DNA from 2 places in the Sanguibacter sp. Leaf3 genome. Region 2 is predicted to be linked to the other one. Evidence: predicted binding sites of a transcription regulator. Region 2 holds the regulator's gene; the other holds the start of a gene.
The links. Region 2 encodes HrcA, which represses chaperone genes, less so after heat shock. Its sites were predicted from a motif close to TTNGCACTCGNNNNNNNCGAGTGCNAA; they were not measured.
Positions count from the first base shown of each region.

Region 1: groES (co-chaperone GroES) is a predicted target of HrcA. The motif match lies at 8,656-8,682, and genes of this name have one in related genera.

Region 1 covers NZ_LMRH01000001.1:934,083-945,601, forward strand. The annotation lists gene ASG53_RS04035 (glutamate--cysteine ligase) at 1-275, opposite strand, end outside; gene ASG53_RS04040 (class I SAM-dependent methyltransferase) at 278-1,585, opposite strand; gene ASG53_RS04045 (HAD family hydrolase) at 1,778-2,590, shown strand; gene phnD (phosphate/phosphite/phosphonate ABC transporter substrate-binding protein) at 2,587-3,558, shown strand; gene phnC (phosphonate ABC transporter ATP-binding protein) at 3,555-4,358, shown strand; gene phnE (phosphonate ABC transporter, permease protein PhnE) at 4,355-5,236, shown strand; gene phnE (phosphonate ABC transporter, permease protein PhnE) at 5,233-6,063, shown strand; gene ASG53_RS04070 (MurR/RpiR family transcriptional regulator) at 6,060-7,043, shown strand; gene ASG53_RS04075 (DUF1684 domain-containing protein) at 7,116-7,763, shown strand; gene ASG53_RS19750 (hypothetical protein) at 7,894-8,058, opposite strand; gene ASG53_RS04080 (hypothetical protein) at 8,051-8,437, opposite strand; gene groES (co-chaperone GroES) at 8,803-9,096, shown strand; gene ASG53_RS04090 (WhiB family transcriptional regulator) at 9,337-9,642, opposite strand; gene ASG53_RS20250 (MerR family transcriptional regulator) at 9,991-11,286, shown strand; gene guaB (IMP dehydrogenase) at 11,395-11,519, shown strand, end outside.
Region 2 covers NZ_LMRH01000002.1:277,647-289,165, reverse strand. The annotation lists gene ASG53_RS08745 (HIT domain-containing protein) at 1-247, opposite strand, end outside; gene ASG53_RS08740 (16S rRNA (uracil(1498)-N(3))-methyltransferase) at 309-1,142, opposite strand; gene dnaJ (molecular chaperone DnaJ) at 1,142-2,260, opposite strand; gene hrcA (heat-inducible transcriptional repressor HrcA) at 2,420-3,445, opposite strand; gene ASG53_RS08725 (GAF domain-containing protein) at 3,709-5,091, shown strand; gene exaC (acetaldehyde dehydrogenase ExaC) at 5,244-6,767, shown strand; gene ASG53_RS08715 (DUF779 domain-containing protein) at 6,809-7,225, shown strand; gene ASG53_RS08710 (DUF3097 domain-containing protein) at 7,300-8,160, shown strand; gene ASG53_RS20515 (hypothetical protein) at 8,342-9,349, opposite strand; gene ASG53_RS08700 (acyltransferase family protein) at 9,556-11,519, opposite strand, start outside.

The DNA.
Region 1 (11,519 bases), on a different contig from region 2:
CGCAGGGGATCGGTCAGCTCGCGGATCTCGTCCATGCTGCGCTCGAGGTCGTCGCCAGCCTGGCGGACCGTGCGCGAGACGCCCGAGACGACCTCGACGGTGTTGAGCAGCAGCTCTTGCCGGATGTGCGGGTGCTGCGAGCCGTCGGCCGGGGTCACGGCGTCCAGGACGTGCTGGGCGACCTGGCGCAGGTCGCCGGAGTCCTTGTCGACGAGGGCGAGCTCCCACTCGATCCCGACGGTCGACCGCTCTGACGTGGCGAAGGGCAGGTGCATGGTCACTCCGAGTCTGACGGGGGAGAGGTGAGCGGCGCGACAGGCTGCCCGGGGTGGCCGAGGGGCTCGACGACCAGGATGTGCTGGGCACCGGCGACGCGGGTGAGGACGAGCGTAGCCTCGGCCGAGCCCTTGAGCGCGAGCTGGGCGCGCAGCGACTCGGGGGTGACAGCGGTGCCACGCTTCTTGATGGTCACGCGTCCCACGTCGCGGGCGCGGAGATAGCTCTTGAGCCGCTTGACGCCGAAGGGCATGGTGTCGAGCACCCTGTACCCGGTCGCGAGCGGGACCTGCTCGCCGTCGTCGAGCCTCTCGTCCGTCGTGACGTACGCGATGGTGCGGTCGAGCAGTCGGCCGCGGAGCACGCGCGAGACGTCGGCGACCAGGCCAGCGCGGATGACGGCTCCGTCAGGCTCGTAGAGATAGCGGCCGACGCCCTCGGCATCGTCAACGGCCTCAGGCAGGGACTCGCCCTCGCCGGTCCCGGTGGCGATCCCGTCGCCACGGTAGGTGCGTGCGAGGGTCTGGCCACCCTCGGTGCGCAGCAGGAGCGCGGAGCGCCCAGGGCCGTCCGGGGCGAGAGGCCCGAACCACAGACCGGCCTCGACGACGTCCCCGTCGACCGAGACCCACTGCGCCTCGCAGTCTGCGGGCAGCCCCTCGTGGGGGATCCCGGGGCCGACCTTAATGCCGACGGCCGGGACCTGCGAGCGCAGCGCCCACACGTCGTCGAGGGCGGGGGCGTAGGCCTTGGGGTCGAAGATCCGCTTGCCCGAGCGGGTGCGGCGGGCGGGGTCGGCGTAGATGCCGCCGGTGCCGTCGGTGAGGCCCTCGGCGGCGAGGTCGAGCGCGAGACCGTCGGCGTGGCGGACCACGGCCTCGGGGAAGGCCCGCAGGTTCACTGTCGCCACGGCGGCTGTCGCCTCGTCGAGGTCTGTCGCGACGACCTTGAGGCCGACACCTGCGAAGGCCATGGAGTCGGCGCCGATCCCGCAGGTGAGGTCGGCGACGGTGGTCACGCCCGCGGCGAGGTACCGCTGCGCGTGGTGGGCGGCGACGACGAGGCGGGTCGCCTGCTCGAGGCCGGCGGGGGTGAAGAGCATCCCCTCGGCGAAGGGCCCGAACTTGGCCTCGGCCTTGGCGCGCAGTCGCGACTGGGTGAGGACGAGCGCGACGACCTCGGGGTCGAAGCCCTTGGCGCGCAGCCGCTCGGACAGGACCATCGCGAGCTTCTCCTCGTAGGGCGGGAGAGCGTTGAGCAGAGCCCACGCCTCCTGGTCGAGCAGCTTGGCGAGCGCGGACGGTTCCATGCGGTGATCTTTTCACGACTGCGGCGGGTGCGCTGCGAGGTGGGCCTGGTGCAGGACGGACCACCACCCCGGACCGTCCCGCGAACGTCACGCAGTGTTCACCGCGCCGTAGCCAAAGCGTCCATGCGGTCCTCCTAGTGTGGACATCGCGTCCACAGCCGTGGTGCGCACAGCACCGGCTCCGGAGGGCACGTGACGAGAACGGCACGCGACCGCGTGATCATCTTCGACTTCGACGGCACCATCACCGTCGGGGACGGCCCCGTGCTCGCCTACGCAGAGCAGGTCGCGGTCCGTCTCGCACCTGGTCTCGCCGACGGCTTCCGGGCAGCCGTCACCGCAGGTCTGCACGGCCGCACAGGGCTGACCGGCTCGCCGGCAGCCGCCCCGGTCGACGACTACGACCTGGTCCGCCAGGTCGCCCTCGTCCACGGCGCAGACTCTGCGGTGCTCTCGGCGGCCTACCTGGCCAGCCGGGAGCTGCTCGCGACAGAGCACGCCGTGATCTCGGCCCCGGTCATCACCCGGTCGGCAGGCACGACCACCGCAGGGCGCGACGACCTCGCCTCGTGGCTGCGCAGGCTCAGCACGCAGGCCTACCTGGTGCTCGCCACCAACGCCCCGGCCACAGGGCTCGACAGGGCGCTGGCGGTCCTCGGGGTCACCGACGCCTTCGACGAGGTCCGCACCTCGGTCGGCAAGCCCACCGGGATGCACGCCCTCGCCGACGAGATGCTCGCCCGCGGCCCCGTCCTGAGCGTCGGCGACGTGTGGCACAACGACCTCGAGCCCGTGTGGGCCCGCGGCGCCGCGACAGCGCTCCTGACCCGAGGCGGCGTCGGCGACGTCCGGGCGACCTACAGCGCCGACACCCTCGGCGGCCTCGTCCCCGGCATCACCGCCTGGGCCGCAGCCGACCTCGAGCCCCACCATCTGCACCAGCCGCCACCTGCACGTCCTGTCCACCACCTCACCACCGCAACCACCGCAAAGGCAGACCTGTGAAGCTCACGAAGCTGGCACTCACCTCCGTCGCACTCCTCACCCTCGGCTCCCTCGCCGCCTGCAGCTCGGACGCGTCGGGCAGCACCGACGGCAGCCCCGCCGCCGACCCGACGTCGCTCACCCTCGCCCTCGTGCCCTCGCAGGACCAGGGTGGTCTCGTCGACACCGCGAAGCCGCTCACCGACTTCCTCACCGACGAGCTCGGCATCGAGGTCACCGGTGTGGTGTCCAAGGACTACCAGGCCGCCGTCGAGGCCATGGGCGCAGGACAGGCGCAGATCGGGTTCCTGCCCTCGCTCCAGCTGTGGCAGGCCTCGGACATGTACGACGCCTCGGTCGTCCTGCAGACCGAGCGCAACGGGAACATCTCCTACCCGGCCCAGCTCATGACGAACAACCCCGACAAGTACTGCGAGGACACCCCCGTCGAGCGCGACGGCAAGCTGTTCTGCAACGGCGCCGACGCCCTCGTGGGACCGGCCGGTCTCGACTCGATCACCAAGGTCGAGGGTGCGAAGGTCGCGCTCCTCGGCCCCGGGTCCCCGGCCGGCTACATCTACCCGGTCCTCGCGCTGAAGAACGCGGGCATCGACACCGACACCGGGATCGAGCAGATCCCCGTCACCACCAACGACGCGAGCGTCCTGGCCGTCTACAACGGCGACGCCGAGGTCGGCTTCAGCTTCTGGGACGCCCGCGACATCGTCGCCAAGGACGTCCCCGACGTCGGCCAGAAGGTCGTCGTCTTCGCGCTGACCGACGAGATCCCCAACGACGGCGTCGCGCTCTCGGCCGACCTCTCGCCCGAGCTGCAGGACAAGATCACCACGGCGCTCGCGGACTACTCGAGCACCCCTGAGGGGTCGAAGATCCTCACGGACATCTACTCCATCAGCAAGCTGGCCCCGGCCGACCCGAGCACGCTCGACGTCGTGGCGCAGGCCGCCGAGAAGCTCGGTCTCCAGTGACGCTCGCTCCCCAGCAGGTGACGTCCCGCTCCTGGCCGGTCCGGGTGCGGGACGTCACCGTGCGCTACCCCGGCGGCGTGACCGCCCTCGACGGCGTGACCCTCGACATCGAGGCCGGTGAGATGGTCTCGGTCGTCGGCCTCTCCGGCTCGGGGAAGTCCACGCTCATCCGCACCATCAACGGACTGGTCCCGGTGACCTCGGGCGAGGTCACCGTCGGCGAGCACACCCTCGGCAGGCTCTCCGGGCGCCAGGCCCGTGCCGTGCGCGGCAGCATCGGGATGATCTTCCAGAGCTTCAACCTCGCCAGGCGCACGACGGTCCTCAACAACGTGCTCGTCGGACGCCTCGCGCACACCCCGACCTGGCGCACCCTGCTCGGTGCCTACACGGCAGCCGACAAGCAGCTGGCCTTCGAGGCGCTCGACAGCGTCGGCATCCTCGACAAGACGTGGCAGCGGGCCAGCAACCTCTCGGGCGGGCAGCAGCAGCGCGTCGCGATCGCCCGGGCCCTCACGCAGCAGCCACGGATCGTCCTCGCGGACGAGCCTGTCGCGAGCCTCGACCCGCCGAGCGCCCACGCCGTCATGGGGGACCTGCGCCGCATCAACACCGAGCTCGGCATCACGGTGCTCACCAACCTGCACCTGCTCGACCTCGCCCGCGAGTACGGCACCCGGATGATCGGCCTGCGCGCAGGCAAGGTCGTCTACGACGGTCCGGCGGCGACCGCGAGCGACGCCGTCTTCGAGGAGATCTACGGGCGCAGCATCCGCCAGCAGGACGTGCTCGGCGGATGAAGACGACACAGACCTCCCGACCTGGGACCGCAGGATGGGCACAGGCAGCGGGAGGGTCGCCGGCGGCAGGTGACCTCACGTCCCGACGCCCCACGCTCGCCGTGCCGCCCCGTCCGGCGGGACGCTGGAAGCCGTGGGCCGCGCTCGCCGTCGTCCTGCTCCTCACCGCAGCGACCCTCAGCCCGTGGGCCATCGGCTTCGACGCCGACGCCATCGCGCGGAACTGGCGCAACGGTGCCGACAGGATCGTCAGGCTGTTCAGCCCCGACTGGTCCTTCTTCCCGCGGACCGTCGAGCCGATGCTCGAGACCCTCCAGATGGCCGTCGTCGCGACTGTCGTCGGGGCGGCAGTCGCCCTGCCCGTGAGCATGTGGGCTGCGCGGCCCACGAACCCGGACCGCTGGACCCGAGGCGCCGTGCGCCTCGTGCTCAACGTCGTCCGGGCCGTCCCCGAGCTGCTCTACGCCGCCGTGCTCGTCGCGATGGTCGGTGTCGGTGCGCTCCCCGGCGTCATCGCCCTCGTGCTGTTCAACGTCGGGATCATCGTCAAGATGGTCTCCGAGACCATCGACGGCTCAGACCGCGGCCCCCTCGAGGCCGGTCGCGCAGCAGGCGGTACCCAGACCCAGATCAACCGGACGATCGCCCTGCCGGACATGCTGCCGAGCTTCGTCAACCAGACGCTCTACGTCCTCGAGCTCAACGTGCGTGCGTCGAGCGTCCTGGGACTCGTCGGTGCCGGAGGTCTCGGTCTCCTCGTCGACGCCGTGCGCACGTACTACAGGTACGACCAGCTCTCGCTCATCATCCTCGAGATCCTGGTGGCCGTGCTCGTCATCGACCTCGTCAGCTCGATCGTCCGCCGGAGGCTCGTATGACCACCCTCGCCCCCACGCGCACAGAACCGGCCGCGGTCACCGCACCTCGCCGGCCCGTGCGAGTCCTGCGCGCCGTGGCCCTCACCGTCGCCACGGCGACAGCCCTCGTCGCCTTCTGGTCGATCGACATCCAGTGGTCGCGGCTCGCCAGCCTGCCCGGCCAGGTGGTCCACTACCTCGACCTCATGTTCTCCGCGCCGTCGTGGGACAAGCTCCCCGAGGCCCTGCGGCAGACCCTGCGCTCGGTCGAGATGGCCTGGCTGGGGACGGTGCTCGGCATCGTCGTGTCCTTCCCGCTGAGCTTCCTCGCCGCACGCGGCTACGGACCCGCACCTGTGAGAGGCGCGCTCCGCGGTCTCTTCTCGCTCATCCGGGCAGTCCCCGAGATCATCATCGCCATCATCATCTTGTCGGTCACCGGGCTGACCCCGCTCACCGGGGCGCTCGCGCTCGCGGTCAACAGCGTCGGGACGCTCGGCAAGTGGGGCTACGAGTCCGTCGAAGGCGTCGACCACGGTCCTGTCGAAGCCGCGCGGGCCGCAGGTGGCTCGACGGTCGAGGCGCTCCGCTGGGGCGTGTGGCCGAGCGCGGCGACAGACTTCTTCTCGTTCTGGCTCTACAGGTTCGAGATCAACGTGCGCGCCTCGGCCGTCCTCGGGCTCATCGGCGTGGGTGGGATCGGCGACATGCTCACCTCGTACACCCAGTACCGTGAGTGGTCCACCGTCGGGGTGCTGCTGATCGTCGTCGTGGTCGTGACGATGGCGATCGACTCGGTCTCCGCCGCGGTGCGACGCCGCCTCACCGACGGGAGCACAGGACGATGAGCGCTACCCTGCCCGCCACGGGTCCCGGCGCAGACCGCCCGACGGTCACCGCCGACGGCGTCGAGCCTGCCGCCAGCACGAGCAGCGGCTCAATGCCTGCCCCGGGCACGACCAGCAGCTCGACCGACGCCGACCCCGGGCCCGACGTCTGGCCCTCGGTCCGGATCGCGACGGTCCGCAACGCCCTCCAGCCGACCGAACGACGCGTGGTCGACCTCGTCCTCGACGACGTCGCGGCGGCCGTCGAGGCGACGGCGCAGGAGATCGCCGACAGGGCGGGGGTGGCGCGGTCGTCGGTCATCCGCACGTGCCAGCGGCTCGGTTATCGCGGGTATCCGCAGCTGCGGGTGGCGCTCGCCCGCGAGCTCGCGCTGGGCGCCGAGCCCCCGGCCCACCCCGACACGGCCCTCGGCCGCGTGAGGACGCACGTCGAGTCCCTCGCCGCGACCCTCCAGCAGATCACCAGCGTGCTGTCCGACGAGCACGTCGAACGAGCCGTCGCCCTCTGCGTCGGAGCCGGGCGGGTCCTCGCGACGGGCAACGGGCTGTCGTCTCCGCTCGCCGCCGACCTCGCCCTGCGGCTCACGGCCGTCGGGCGACCGACCGAGTGCGTGGCCGACCCGATCGGCCAGCAGATCGCCGCCGCCCAGCTCACCCCTGCGGACCTGTGCCTCGTGGTCTCCGGGTCGGGCGCCAGCGAGTCGAGCCTGCGGGTCGCGCGTGCCGGGCGTGCCGCGGGTGTGCCCGTGGTGGTGCTCACGAGCTTCGTCGAGTCGCCGCTCACAGCCCTCGCCGACGTCGCCCTGGTCGTCGGCCCGGCCGCAGGCTCGTTCCGTGCCGAGCTCGAGCACACGTCGCGCGTCCCGCACGCGATCGTCCTCGAGGCCTTCGTCGAGGTCGTCGCCGACAGGCTGGGGGAGCGGTCCCGGCAGGTGCGCTCGCGGGTGCTCGACGTGCTGAGCACCAACCTCTCGGACTGAGTGCGCCCCACCCGGTCGCGGCCACGGCCTGCCTCGGGAATCATGGGACGGTCCCGACCACGGAGGAACCTGATGACACCCGCAGCGCAGAGCGTGCTCGCCGTCGCCGACTGGCGACGCAAGACGGCGGCGATCTACGCCCAGGTCCGGTCCGCCGCGGCCGAGGACCCGGCGGCCGCCCACGCGCTGTGGGTCCGTGCCCGCGACGAGATGTTCGCCTCGCACCCGGCCTCGGCCCTCGGTCCCGAGGCCAAGGCAGAGTTCACCGGCCTCGACGTCGCCCCCTACGACCCGGCGTACCGCTTCGAGGTCGAGGTCCAGGATGCACCCGAGGGTCGGATGGACGTCGCCACGGGGACGGACGGCGTGGTGCCCTTCGAACGGGTCGGGCTCCTCGAGCTCGACGGTCTGGGGACGCTGTCGCTCTGGGCGCTGCGCTCCTACGGCGGCGGGATCTTCGTGCCGCTCAAGGACTCGAGCGCCGGGCAGGACGGCGGCACCTACGGCGGCGGACGCTATCTGCTCGACACGATCAAGGGTGCAGACCTCGGCCAGGGTTCCGGCGGGCGGCTCGTGGTCGACCTCAACTTCGCCTACAACCCGTCGTGCGCCTACGACCCGGCGTGGGCCTGCCCGCTCGCCCCGCCGGACAACACCCTCGCGGTACCTCTGCCCGTGGGCGAGCGCGCGCCGAGCAAGGAGCTCGTCGCGGAGCTCTGACCCGTCTGCGGCCCGGTCGGACGTGGGGAGCTGTAGGGCGCGATGGTCCGCAGGGTGGGCAGCCCGGAGACCGTGCAGACGGTGGAGAGGTGCTCCGCGGACAGGTGCCCCTACCCCGTGGCCGGGTGCCTCAGGTCGCGCGCCCCGCCTCGGCGATCTTGATGAGTCCCGGGCTCGACGGCAGCCCGAGCCTGGCGTTCGCCTTGACCGCTACCCGTGCGGCCTCGACCTGAAGCAGGGTGACGCGGATCGGGCTGGGTGCAGCCTCCACCTCTGGTTCGCGCCGGTCAGTCATGAGCGTCTCCCTCCGTAGTCCTCAGCTCGGCGTCTTCGACCACGACGCCTCCGATATCGTACGTTTCGGATCTTCTGCCCGCCAAGGCCAGTCGTGCTGTGATCCGTGCGACCGTGTGCACGAGCGGGCGGTCTTCGTCCTGCAGCAGCTCAGACTCGCCGAGCCCTTCGAGGACCGCCACACCCGTGCGGCTGAGCGCCGGACGCTCTGATGCCGCGGCCTCTGCCGACCACCGCAGCATCCGCATCGTCTCCTCTCTCCGACGCCAGACGTCGAGCTCGTGGGCGCTCCGTCGTGTCAACCACTGCCCCAGCAGGACAGCGAGGAACGAGAGGGCTGGGGTGGCGATCGCGACGGCCACCCCGATCGATGTCGGCATCCCGTGACGGTAGTCAGCGGGCTCGCCCTAGGGAATGCTCTCCGGTGCGCCTGGGGGCAAGCTGTTCAGCCCCCGGCCTGTGGACGAGTTCTGCGCGAGTCCTGTCGCAAGGAGCGGCCCGCAGCGGGCCGGCCCGCTGCGGCCAAGCCGTCGACGGCCGGACGGGCTTCAACGGCCGGTCGCCCTCGACCTCGTCCGCACCTGGTGCCGCGCCCGATCTGGCACTCGCCTTGACCGAGTGCTAACTCCGGCATAGATTTGCTCGTGGTTCCACGTAGCTCCTGGCCGACCCCCGCGACGGCGGCCCGGTGCGAGCGTGGCGGCCATGAACTGTCCCTCATTTCTCTGCGAAAGGGGAGGTCCGCGTGTCGGTCTCCATCAAGCCGCTCGAGGACCGGATCGTCGTCAAGACTCTCGAAGTCGAGCTGACCACGCCCTCCGGTCTCGTTATCCCTGACACCGCCAAGGAGAAGCCCCAGGAGGGCGAGGTCCTGGCAGTCGGCCCCGGTCGTATCGACGACAACGGCAACCGCGTCCCGCTCGACGTCTCTGTCGGTGACAAGGTCATCTACAGCAAGTACGGCGGCACCGAGGTCAAGTACGACGGCGAGGAGTTCCTCATCCTCTCCGCCCGCGACGTGCTCGCAGTGATCGGCTGATCACGCACCACGCGTGACGAAGGGCCCCACGACCGATGGTCGTGGGGCCCTTCTGCATGCCGGGACGGGCCCCGGCTTCAGCGACCTGGAGAGGGCCGGACGACGAGAGTCGGGCCCGACGACCAGAAAGACCCCACGACGTGAAGGGCCCCACGACCGCAGTCGTGGGGCCCTTCGGGAACGCCTGAGCTCTGGGTGCTCGCGCTGACCGACTCAGCGTGAGCTGGAGGTCTGCTCGGGTCAGCCGACCCGGCGTGTGGTGGTCGAGGCGGGCATCGCGGCGAGCGCGGCTGTGCGCTCGTCTTCGCTGAGGCCGCCCCAGACGCCGTAGGGCTCACGGACTCGGAGCGAGGCCTCGCGGCACTCCATCATGACCGGGCACCCGTGGCAGATGGCCTTGGCGGCCTCGGCGCGGCGGCGGCGTGCGGCGCCGCGCTCGCCCTCCGGGTGGAAGAACAGCGTGTCGTCGACGTCGCGGCACGAACCCTGGTACTGCCACTCCCAGAGGTCCATCACGGGGCCGGGGAGGCGAGAGAGCTCAGTCATGGTCGTACCGTCCTTCTGAGTGTCGATGAGGGGCGATAGACCCCGGTCGGTGCATCTGCCCAGGACCTCGGTCCCGGGTGATCTGTGACTAACTTAGAACCGATCCAGCAGTTGTTCAAGTCGCTGACCGGATGAGAAACGATTCACCGTGCCATCCGTTGCCCATGTTCTGGTCTAGTACCACTGACGAGCCGCTCTGGGAACTGCGGAAACCCGCCATCCTCGGCGTCTCTGCAGGTCCCCGGTCCACGCGGCTCGACGTGAGATGAACAACTAGCGAACAACTTCAGGCGTCTCGCGGAGGGGTGCCAGGTGGCACGACCTCTCAGATCTCGGCACAATCGACTCATGAGCACAGGTCGACCGGCACAGGGAGCGACCGGCGGCGACCCTGCCGACGGCACGACGCCCGACGAGATCACGGACCAGGTCAACGAACCCGGCCTCGCCGTGGCAGCCGTGGCACGCAGGCTCGGGGTGGCTCCGGCGACGTTGCGCACCTGGGACCGTCGCTACGGCCTGGGCCCCTCGGAGCACTCCGCAGGCGCCCACCGCCGGTACTCGAGCGACGACGTCGCCCGGCTCATGGTCATGCGCAGGCTCGCGCTCGAGGGCGTCGCCCCCGTCGACGCCGCGCGGGCAGCACTGGCCGTCGACCTCACGACCACCAGCAGCGAACAGCTCGAGGACGAGCTGCGCGAGACCATCGCCCACGTCGACGAGGAGAGCCAGCGCCACGGTCGCCGCGGCGATCTCCCGCTCGCTGAGGCACCGCGACGCCTCGTCGGTCTCGACGGAGACTCCCAGGGTGAGGGTTCCCTCGCGCCCCGCCCCACGGTCGAGGGCGACGCCGACACCTCGGCCGGTGCTGCAGCGGCGCAGGTGTCCTCCCTCCCGACAGGTCCCCGCTCTCTCCGCGGCGCCGAGCCCGAGGCCCCCGACACCGACCCCGGCCAGCAGCGCCCAGCCCTGCGCCTGGCGGCCCCGGTCGACTCGACCGTCACCTCGATCGACGTCATCGACGCGGTCCTGCGCGGCAACGTCGCCGCGACGGAGCGCCTGCTCGCGCTCGACGTCGACGAAGACCCTGCCCAGTGGTGGCTGACGCTGGTCGAGCCGACCCTGCGCAAGCTCGCAGCCCGGACCGTCCTGGCCAAGCCCGGCGAGGCGCCCGAGATGCTGCTCGCCTCGGCGACCCTCAAGGTGATCGCGGACTTCATCCGGGCCCGCGAGGAGAAGACCGCGCAGGAGACCGGGGTCAGGTCGCCCCACCCCAGCCAGATGAAGAAGATCGTGCTGCTCTTCGCCGCGGCCGACGACGCGCAGCCGCTCGCGATGCACGCCCTCGCTGCGGCCCTCGTCTCGCAGGGCGTGACGGCCCGGATCGTCACCGGACCTGCGAACGCGCACCGGGCCCTCGAGCTCGTGACCATGGTGCGACCCGTCGCCACGGTCCTGGTCACCTCGCTCTCGCGCCCCGAGCTCGGGATCGTACACGCCCTGCACGAGACCCACCCCGAGCTCTCGGTGTTCGTCGGCCTGAGCAGCGACGACGCGGCTGCCGACCTCCCGCAGTCGCGGTTCGTCAGCAGGGTCCGCAGCTTCCAGGGTCTGCTCCACGAGGTCCTCGCCGTCGCGGTCTGACGTCGCCCTGGGCGCCGGCGTGAGGGTGCCGGGGGAGCGCGATGGCAGGACCGGTCCTGTGAGCGGACAGACACCGGGTGCTCCGTCGGCGGTGCGTAGACTCCTGACATGAACTCGTCGAGCAGCGCGCAGCCCCACGACCCCTTCGGATTCATCGGACTCACCTACGACGACGTGCTCCTCCTCCCCGGAGAGACAGACGTCATCCCCAGCCAGGTCGACACGACCGCGCG
Region 2 (11,519 bases):
CGGCACGTTCGCCGGCGACCTGCTCGGCGACACCGACCAGCTCCGCGAGCACGTCGGGGGCTGCTGCCGCGAGCTGCGACACGTCTCCGTGGTGCATGGTCGGGACGACGAGCACGTGCATCGGCGCGCTCGGGTTGATGTCCTCGAAGGCCACCACGTTCTCGGTCCGCGCGACGATGGTCGCGGGCACCTCCCCCGAGACGATGAGGCAGAACAGGCAGTCGGGCTCAGGTGCGCTCGTGGTCATCCTCCGAGGCTATCCGGTCGACCGGGCGGCGTCAGCCTGAATCGTGTGCGCTGCGAGGCGCTCACGCCCAGCGCCCCAGGCGCTCGGAGAGCAGCGCCACGGCGATCGGTCCGGCGGTCGAGGTGCGCAGCACGTGCGGGCCGAGCCTGACGAGCGTGGCACCAGCCTCGGTGAGCAGCGTGCACTCCCGCTCGCTGATCCCGCCCTCGGGTCCGACGACCACCAAGATCTCACGCGGTGCGTCCGAATCCGTCGCGCTGTCCTCGGGCGTCTGGGCAGCCAGTTCTTGGGCCCCTGCGCCGAGCGCCGGGAGCGCAGGCAGCGCAGCCTGGGCGATGGGCAGCGTCGCCTCTTCGTGCAGGACGAGGACCGTGCCACCTGCGGCGACCACCTGGGCCGTGCGGGCGGCGAGGCCCTTCGCGTCGACGACGTCGCCGACACCCGGCAGCGAGGCACGCCGGGCCTGCTTGGTCGCCGCGCGGACCGTCGCAACCCAGCGGGCCCGAGACTTCGCGGCACGGTCCCCGCGCCACACCACGACAGACCTCTCGGCCTGCCACGGCAGCACGGCGTCCACGCCGGCCTCGGTCGCCGCCTCGATCGCGAGCTCGTCCCGGTCGCCCTTGGCCAGAGCCTGGACGAGCACGAGGGACGCCCCGTCGGACGGCTCGCGCTCGACCGAGACGACCTCGAGGGTCACCTCGGAGGCCTGCACAGCCGTCACCCGACAGGTGAGCCGCAGGCCCGCGCCGTCGACGACGTCGATCCGCTCGCCGACGCCGCGACGCTGGACGACACCTGCGTGCCGCCCCTCGAGACCGTCGAGGAGGTACGTGTCACCCGGGGCCAGAGACCCCAGGTCCCCGGCCTCGGCCAGGAAGACCGGTGCGCTCATCAGCGGCCGGTGAGCTTCTCACGCAGCCGGCTGAACACACCCGGGTGGGCCGCAGCGACGCGCCCCTCGGGACGCTCCTCGCCGCGCAGGACCGCGAGCTGACGCAGCAGCTCTGCCTGCTCCTCGGACAGCGACGTGGGGACCTGGACCTCGACGTGCACGTTGATGTCTCCGCGACCGCCACCGTGCAGGTGACCGACGCCGAGGTTCTTCAGCGTGACGACCTGGTCGGGCTGCGTGCCCGGGCGCAGGTCGACCGACTCGGGACCGTCGAGGGTCTCGAGCTCGATGACGGTGCCGAGGGCGGCAGCGGTCATCGGCACCTCGAGCGTGCAGTGCAGGTCGTCCCCGCGGCGCAGGAAGGTCTCGTGCTTGCGCTCGCGGATCTCGAAGTAGAGGTCACCGGCAGGACCGCCGGCAGGACCGACCTCGCCCTGCGAGGTGAGCTTGATGCGGTTGCCCGTCTCGACGCCCGCAGGCACCTCGACGCTGACCGTGCGGCGGCTGCGGACGCGGCCCTCGCCCGAGCACTCGGCGCAGGGCTCGGGGATCGTCGTGCCGAAGCCCTGGCAGGCTGCGCACGGGGCCGTGGTCATGACCTGGCCGAGGAAGGAGCGGGCCACGCGCTGGACCGTGCCGCGTCCGTTGCAGACGTCGCAGGTGCGCGGGGAGGTGCCGGGGCGGCAGCACGAGCCGGAGCAGGTCCCGCAGACCACCGCGGTGTCGACCTGGATGTCGCGGCGCACGCCGAAGGCTGCCTCGGAGAGGTCGATGTCCAGGCGCACGAGGGCGTCCTGGCCGCGGCGCGAGCGCGGGATCGGGCCGCGCTGGGTCTGGCCGCCGCCGAAGAACGTCTCGAAGATGTCCTGGAAGCCGAAGCCGCCGCCACCGTTCATGCCGCCGCCCGGAGCCGACGGGTCGTGACCCATGTCGTAGGACCGGCGCTTCTCAGGGTTCGAGAGCACCTCGTAGGCGCGACCGACGTCCTTGAACCTGTCCTCGGCGTCCGGACCTGCGACGTCAGGGTGCAGCTCGCGGGCGAGCTTGCGGTACGCCTTCTTGATCTGGTCCTGGCTGGCGTCACGGTCGACGCCGAGCACCTCGTAGTAGTCGCTCACTGGTTGGTCTCTGCCGTTCGTCGAAGGGGGCTGGTGCGGCGTCCTGTCGCGGCACCACGGTGCTCGCTCTGAACTCTGCAACGTCTGGACGGGGGTTCTTGTTTCATCGCGTGCGTCACGTCGTGGCCAGGCCGCCGGGCGACGGGGCCACGACGGGCCTCATGCACCGAGGATCCTGGACAGGTAGCGGGCGACGGCCCGCACCGAGGCGATCGTGGCGGGATAGTCCATGCGGGTCGGGCCGATCGACCCGATAGTCGCGACCGAGTCGCCGTCCGAGCCGTACCCGGTCGTGACGACCGAGGTCTCGAACAACCCTGTCAGCTGGGTCTCGTGACCGATCCGCACGTTGACCCCTGAGGAGTCGTCGCCCATCTCGGTGAGGAGGTTGAGCAGCACGACCTGCTCCTCGAGGGCCTCGAGGACAGGGCGCAGGGCGTGCTCGAACCGCATGCTCGCGTGCGCGAGGTTCGCGGTCCCGGCGAGCACGATGCGCTCTTCGCCCTCCTGGGAGAGCGTGTCGGTGACGACCTCGGCGACCCGCGCGACGAGCGCCTGGTCCTCGGGGTCGAAGGTGGCCGCGAGCGCGTCGAGCGCCGTCCGCAGCTCCGGGAGGCGCCGGCCGGCTGCGGCGGCGTTGAGCCGGGCGCGCAGCGCGACCAGGACGATCTCGTCGGGGGTCGCGTCGAGCTCGAGGGTGCGCTGCTCGACACGGCCCGTGTCGGTGATGATGACCACGAGGAGCCGGCGCTCGCCGAGGACGACGAGCTCGAGGTGGCGCAGGCCGGAACGGCGCAGCGAGGGGTACTGGACGACGGCGACCTGGCCCGTCAGCTGGGCGAGCAGCCGCCCGGCCCGGGTGACGACGTCGTCGAGGTCGACGGCGCCGTTGAGGAAGGTCTCGATCGCGTTCTTCTCGGCCGCGCTGAGCGCCTTCACGCCCGCCAGGCGGTCGACGAACATGCGGTAGCCCTTGTCGGTCGGGACCCGTCCCGCGGAGGTGTGGGGCTGCGCGATGAAGCCGCCCTCCTCGAGGACCGCCATGTCGTTGCGGATCGTCGCGGGCGAGACGCCGAGGCTGTGCCGTTCCGCGAGGACCTTGGAGCCCACGGGCTCGCGGGTGTGGACGTAGTCCTCGACGATCGCGCGCAGGACGTCCAGCCGTCGCTCGTCGCTCGCCGCCACGGACCTCTCCTTCACGTCGTCGCCTGCCTGGGCCTCTGCGCTGCCTGCGCGGTCTGGCCTGTCATCGGCCTGTCTTCGGGCTGTCGTCAGGCCTCCATCAGCACTCGGGAGGCCTGAGTGCTAATTCTACGACAGGGCACCGTCACGGTGCACGCGGCGGTCACGCATCCCCTGGAGACAGCCGTGCGGCCCGGAGCTATCGTGTGAGCAGACCTGGACCGGCACGCGACGGAGCGTGCCGGCGACGACGGGAGGTCCAGCGCATGCACACTCCGTCGGACGCACCGGCGGCGCTGCCGGTCCTGTCCGCCCGCTCTGGTCTGCCCGTCCTCCCCCCGCTGCCTGCACAGCCCGGCGGGGTGCGTGATCTCGTGCAGGCCTCGTGGGTGCGCTCGTCGGCCTCACGTCTCGACCCTGACGCCGTACCCGAGCCGACCCTGCTCGACGACTCTCTCCGGGCCGTCCGAGACGAGCACCCGCTCACGCGCGTCCTCGGCACGATCCAGACGCTCCTCGTGCGGCACACGACCGACACCGGTCTCATGGTGGCCGTCGGAGACCAGGCCGGCCGGCTGCTCTGGGTCGACGGTGACCACGACGTCCGCCGTCGGGCGGAGAGCATGGGTTTTGTGGCCGGGACCGACTGGTCCGAGACCGCCGTGGGCACCAACGCCCCCGGGACGGCGCTCGTGCTCGACCGTGCCGTGCAGATCCGACGGACCGAGCACTTCGCGCGGATCGTGCACCCGTGGAGCTGCACAGCCGTCCCCGTGCACGACCGCGCGACAGGCTCGCTGCTCGGGGTCATCGACATCACCGGGGGTGACGACGCCGTGGCGCCCACGACCCTCGCCCTCGTCGAGGCGACCGCGCTCGCCGTCGAGGCCGAGCTGCACCTGCTCACCCTCGAAGACCGGCTCGCGCGCAGACCGGCGCGGCGGCCGTCGGGCTTCACGCTGAGGCGGCTCGCAGCACCCACCGCGGCGAAGGCCGCACCAGCAGCCGAGACGGCGCAGCCCACGGGGCAGGCTGGCACCACCCGCGGGCACGCCCCGCTGCTGCGGGTCCTCGGGCGGGACGACGCGCTGCTCGAGGTCGACGGAGACAGGCTGGTCCTGAGCGGGCGGCACGCCGAGATCCTCACGCTGCTCGCCTGGCACCCGCGCGGCCTCGGCGCCGAGGAGCTCGCGACCGCCGTCTACGGGCGCGACGACGCCCTCGTCACCCTGCGCGCGGAGATGGTGCGCCTGCGCAGGGCGCTCGAGCCCGCATCGCTCCAGGTCCTCTCGCGTCCCTACAGGGTGGGCACGCCGCTCGACCTCGACGCCTCTCAGGTGCTCGCCTTCCTCGACCGCGGCGCTCACAGGGTCGCCTTCGCGGGGTACGTCGGCCCCGTCCTGCCAGGGTCGGCCTCGCCCGGGGTCGCCGCTGCGCGCAGCGAGGTGAGCCGACGGTTGCGCGAGTCGCTGCTCGCCGACGCCGGGGTCGACACCCTCCTCGCCTTCGCCCGGACCGCCGAGGGCGCCGACGACGTCGAGCTGTGGACAGCGTGCCTGCGGCTGCTGCCCGGTCGCTCGCCCCGCCGGGCTGCTGTCGTCGCGCACCTCGAAGACCTCGAGGTGAGGCTCGGCCGGGCGACGCCCTGACGACCTGGGCGAGAAGTCGCGGCGCGCCCGGCGTTCGACCGCTCGACCGCTCGACCGCTCGTGCAACTCGATGCAACCTCGGCGGACCTAGCGTCGAGGAGAGCCCGGTCACCGCCGGGCGCTCATCAGACAGCGTCGTCGAAGGAGCACACATGACCGTCTACGCAGCCCCCGGCACCCCGGGAGCACTCGTCACCTTCAAGCCCCGCTACGAGCACTGGATCGGCGGCACCTGGGTCCCGCCCGTCAAGGGCCAGTACTTCGAAGACATCTCCCCCGTCAACGGCAAGCCCTTCGCCGAGGTCGCCCGCGGCACGGCCGAGGACATCGAGGCAGCCCTCGACGCCGCGCACAAGGCAGCCCCCTCGTGGGGCAAGACCACAGGCACCGAGCGCGCCGACGTGCTCAACAAGATCGCCGACGTCATCGACGCGAACCTCGAGCTGCTCGCCGTCGCCGAGACCTGGGACAACGGCAAGCCGGTCCGTGAGCCGCTCAACGCCGACCTCCCCCTCGCCGCGGACCACTTCAGGTACTTCGCGTCGGTCATCCGCGCGCAGGAGGGCGAGTTCACCGAGCTCGACAACGACACGGTCGCCTACCACTACGCCGAGCCCCTCGGCGTGGTCGGGCAGATCATCCCGTGGAACTTCCCGATCCTCATGGCGACGTGGAAGCTCGCACCCGCGCTCGCGGGCGGCAACACGATCGTGCTCAAGCCTGCTGAGCAGACACCCGTGTCGATCCTCGTGCTGATCGAGCTCATCGGCGACATCCTCCCGCCGGGCGTGCTCAACGTCGTCAACGGCTTCGGCCTCGAGGCCGGCAAGCCTCTCGCCTCCAGCCCCCGGATCCGCAAGATCGCCTTCACGGGCGAGACGACCACGGGCCGGCTGATCTTGCAGTACGCGAGCGCGAACCTCATCCCCTCGACGGTCGAGCTCGGTGGCAAGAGCCCGAACATCTTCTTCGAGGACGTGGCCGACAAGAACGACTCGTACTACGACAAGGCGCAAGAGGGTTTCGTGCTCTTCGCCTTCAACCAGGGCGAGGTGTGCACCTGCCCGTCGCGGTCGCTGATCCAGAAGCCGATCTACGACACCTTCCTCTCCGACGCCCTCGACCGGACGAAGAAGGCCGTCCAGGGGAACCCTCTCGACACGGACACGCAGGTCGGCGCTCAGGCCTCGAACGACCAGCTCGAGAAGATCCTCAGCTACATCGACATCGGCAAGCAGGAGGGCGCACGGCTGCTGCTCGGCGGGGAACGCGTCGACCTCGGCGGTGATCTCACCGACGGCTACTACGTCGCACCGACGATCTTCGAGGGGCAGAACTCGATGCGGATCTTCCAGGAGGAGATCTTCGGACCGGTGGTCGCGGTGACGAGCTTCGACGACTACGCCGACGCCATCGCGAAGGCGAACGACACGCTCTACGGCCTCGGGGCCGGCGTGTGGTCGCGCAACGGGAACCTCGCCTACCGCGCAGGGCGAGACATCAAGGCGGGACGCGTGTGGGTGAACAACTACCACGCGTACCCGGCCGGGGCGGCCTTCGGCGGGTACAAGAGCTCGGGCATCGGACGGGAGAACAGCAAGCTCGCGCTCGACCACTACCAGCAGACGAAGAACCTGCTGGTGAGCTATTCGGAGTCGGCGCTCGGGTTCTTCTAGGAGCGTGCAGTGAGTCGTCGAGGAGCCATCGAGGAGGATCCATGATCGACGCCGACGTCGTCATCGACGGCGAGACACAGTCGCGGGTCGCCGCGACGGACAGCGCTGTCGAGCTGCTGCGCAGGTTGTGGGAGCAGCACGGGCCGCTGATGTTCCACCAGTCTGGCGGGTGCTGCGACGGCTCGTCGCCCATGTGCTACCCCGCGGGCGAGCTGTTCACCTCGGCGGCCGACGTCCTCCTCGGGCGCTTCGACATCGCCGACCAGGGAGCCGGCGGCGCGCAGTCGCAGACCATCGACTTCTGGATGTCGACCGAGCAGTTCGCGTACTGGCGCCACACGCACCTGACGGTCGACGTGGTCCCAGGGCGCGGTTCGGGCTTCTCGGTCGAGAGCCCCGAGGGGGTGCGCTTCATCATCCGGTCGCGGCTGATGGACGTGGCGGACGCCTTCGCCTGATCGGCGCACGGCCCCGCGTGCGACGGACGGCGAGGCTCCGCTCGTCCGTCGCACGCGGGGGCTAGCCTGCTGCGGTGAGCTCAGACCGCTACTCCCAGGACGTCCTCGCCGCCGGACCGCACCCCTCGGCGCGCCGCCCCACCTCTCGGCCCGTGCCCGCCGACCGCGGGCTCGTCGTCGAAGAGGTCATGACCGGGTGGGTCGGGGCTGTGACCCGTGTCGAGAAGTCCGGCGGCCTGCACGTCGTCGTCCTCGAAGACCGCGCCGGGCGCACCCGCACCTTCCCGCTCGGCCCTGGGTTCTGGGTCGACGGCGCCCCTGTCACGCTCACTCCCCCGGTCACCTCCACGGCCCCCGCGGCACCCACCCGCACGGCGAGCGGCTCACGCGTGGTCGCCGACGCCCGGGCGCGCGTCGCCCGCGGCAGCCGCATCTGGGTCGAGGGACGCCACGACGCCGAGCTCGTCGAGAAGGTCTGGGGCGACGACCTGCGCGTCGAGGGTGTGGTCGTCGAGCTGCTCGAAGGAGTCGACAACCTCGCCGACGCGCTCGCCGACTTCAAGCCGTCGAAGGGCCGACGGGTCGGTGTGCTCGTCGACCACCTCGTCCCGGGGAGCAAGGAGCAGCGCATCACCGACGACGTGCTGCGCGCCTTCCCCGGCGGCAACGTCAAGGTGCTCGGCCACCCCTACGTCGACGTGTGGCAGGCCGTGCGCCCGCAGCGCATCGGGCTCGACGCCTGGCCGGTGATCGACCGTGGCACCGAGTGGAAGTACGGGATCCTCCAGCGCCTCGGCTGGCCCGCCGAGAACCAGACCGACGTCGCCCTCGGCTGGAAGAAGATCCTCGGGACCGTCCGCAGCTACGCGGACCTCGAGCCTTCGCTGCTCGGCAGGGTCGAAGAGCTCATCGACTTCGTGACGGTCACCGACTGACCCGGCCGGTCCAGACACTCCTGCGGTCCTGCGGTCCTGCGGTCCTGCGGTCCTGCGGTCCTGCGGTCCTGCCGGGTGAGGGTCTTGCCGTGCCATCCTCGGAGACAGCGCGTCATCGACGAGAGCCTGCACCCCGGGGGGGGTGCAGGCTCTCGTCGGTCGCGCGTGGAGCTGGAGGTCGTCAGACGGGCTGCTCGTTGATGAGCTTCCTGTAGACGTACGCCGAGGCGATCATCGACACGGGGATCGCCACGAGCAGGCCGACCAGCAGGAGGATCGCGCCGACGGCGTTCGCGAGGTAGACGAAGACGTACAGCAGGATCGCGGTCGACAGGTTGTCGAGGACCAGGCGGATGCTCGCCTTGATCGAGTCGATGACCCCGAGACCCTTGTCGATGATGAAGAACAGCGCGAACTGCCCGAAGAACGCGACGATGATCGACCCGATGAAGGTGAAGCTGACGATCGTCGACACGAGGGAGACGAGCAGCGACGTGAGGATGATCGTGCCGAGGCGCGAGGTCGAGAAGAAGTCGGCGAGCGTCGGGCGGCGGCCCTGGGTGATGACGAGCGCACCGCGGATGATGCCGGCCTGCGCGAGCATCACGAGCACGAACATGATGAGCGTGAAGACGACAGCACCGAAGCCGAGACCAGCGATCCCGGCGGCGCCGACCCCGTCGTCACCTGCGCTGAGGCTGCTCCCGACGAGGATGGCGAAGAAGATGCCCCCGACGACCGCGAAGACCGCGAGGTAGGCGAGCGCGGCCAGCAGGAACACGCCGATGTTCTGCGTGAACTTCTGCCACCCGTAGCGGAAGCCGTCAGGGACCGGAGACTCGGGGGCACCGTACTGGCCCGCGGAGATCGGCGGGGCGCTCGGCGGTGGGTAGGCGGACCCGGGCGGCGGGTAGCCGCCGGTCGAGTACTGGTCCTGAGCGCCGTAGGCAGGCTGCTCCGGGGTGGTCTTCTCCCAGCCCGAGGGCTGACCCGGTGCCGGCTGACCGTAGGCGGGCGGCTGCTGGCCCGCTGCGGGCTGGCCGTAGGCCGGGGGCTGCTGGCCGTACCCGGGCTGCTGACCCTGGGCCGGCTGGCCGTAGACGGGCGGCTGCGCCGGCCCGGGGGGCGGCGGATATCCCGACTGTGCGTAGGGGTCCTGCGTGCCGTCGTCCGGCGTCTTGTCGCTCATGCGATCTCCTCGGTCCTCGGTCCCGGCGGACGACCGCGGGATGCGGTCGGACCACGGCCGGGGGCTGTCTACCTCACCCTAGGGGGGCGGCAAAGGTCCAGGCTAGAGCCCCCGACGACCGTGCGCCTGCGCAGACCACACGCTGGCACGTGGTCTCTGAGCACTCAGAGGACGAGCGCCTGCACTCAGAGGACGAGCGCCTGCACTCAAGGGACGAGCGCCTGCGCTCCGGTGAGGGCGTCCGCCACGGTGCGGGCGTAGAGGTCCTGCCCCGCGGGTGCCGGGTGGACACCGTCCTTGCCGAGGACGTCGGGCTGGGCAGCGACCGCGGCGGCCCAGTCGGCCACGACCACGTTCTCGGGGTGGCGGGCCGCAGCGGCCCGCATCTGGTCGTTCGTCGGGCCGATCCAGCTGCGGTCCGCGGAACCCGTGACGAGCACGAGCACGTGGTCGGGACCGACGGCGGCGACGACGTCCTCCATGACCCGCTCGGTCACCGTGCTGTTGGTCCCCAGGGACACGACCACGTACGTGCGCAGGGTGCCCGCGTCCCGCATCGCCGTGATGATCTCGGGTGCCGTGCTCATCTGGCGCGAGACCTCGGCGTCGACGAAGACCCCAGGCAGCGCCGCCTGGAGGGCCGGCACGCTGATGAGGCTCACCGAGTCGCCGACCAGGGTCACCTGGTCGCCCGGCGGCGGGACCGTCGGGACGGGGGCTGGGGTCGGCTCTGCTGGCGCTGTCGGCTCGGGCGTGGGCTCGACCGTGGGCGCAGGCGCTGGCTGCGCCGCGTTGGCCTCCTGCGCAGCCTGTGCCCCCTCGAGGATCTGCGCCTCGAGCGAGGACGTGGCGGGCTCGCGGACCCCGGCGAGCACGAAGGCGCTCACGAGACCGAGGGCCAGCACCGCAGCCACCGCGAGACGGACCCGGGCGAGGGGCGAGCGGCCCGGTGCTGCCTGCTCGGCGCGCGCAGCGACGACCAGCCGCCGTGCGCGGCCCGCGACCCGCGTCCACAGCGCCCGGATGCCGGCGATCATCACCGGACGCTCGAGGTACTTGTACGACACCCAGGCGGCGACCGCGGTGACCACGGTCGCCACTGCGGCGACCGACCACGACGTCGACCGACCCGGGTTCTCCGCGCCCATGAGGCTCGCGACGAGCACGACGATCGGCCAGTGCCACAGGTAGATCCCGTAGGAGCGCACGCCGACCCAGCGCAGGGGCCTGACCTCGACCCGTCGTGCGAGCGGCTGGCTGCGGATGAGGAAGGCGATGAGCCCGAGGGCGAAGAGCGAGGCGAGCACGAGCCCGCCGCGGTAGGTGAACGCGTCGTCGACGGACATCGTGAGGGTCAGGACCACGAGGCCCACAGCGCTCGTGAGGCCGAGGGCGTGACGCCACCACCGACGGCGCGACGTCGGGAACCAGCGCGCGAAGCGGCTCTGGACGGGCAGCAGAGACTGGCTCGCGAACTCCACGTCAGGCACCTGCGGGGTGTCGCGCGGGGTGCGTGGGGCGAACCAGAGCGCGAAGAACGCCCCGGCCATCAGGCCGAAGAGGTGGGTGTCGGTGCCGAAGTACACCCGCGACGGGTCGCCCGACGGGTCGTACGCGACGGCCATCCACACCGCCGACCCCACGGCGAAGAGCCCCGTGACCACCAGACCGGTCACCCGGGAGCGGCGCACCGAGAAGACGGCCAGCAGCACGAGCGGCCAGAACAGGTAGAACTGCTCCTCGACAGCGAGGGACCAGAAGTTGGCGAAGAGCTGCGGCACGAGGTCGGCCGAGTACGAGGTGCCCTGGGCGATCGCGAACCAGTTGCTCGCGAAGGTCAGCGCCCCCAGGACCTGCAGCTTGATCCCGACGAGGACGTCACCGCCGATCACCCCGGCCGCAGCTGTGCACACCACCACCACGGCCACCATCGCCGGGATGATGCGTCTGACCCGCCTCGTCCAGAAGTGCCGCAGGGACACGCGCCCGGTCTGCACGCGCTCGCGCACGAGCAGGGTGGTGATGAGGAAGCCGGACAGCACGAAGAAGACGTCCACGCCGACGAAGCCGCCCGGGAGCAGCGCCGGCAGGAAGTGGTAGACGAGGACCGCGAGGACGGCGACGGCCCGCAACGAGTCGAGGCCGTAGATGCGCGGCGGCCGCGACGACG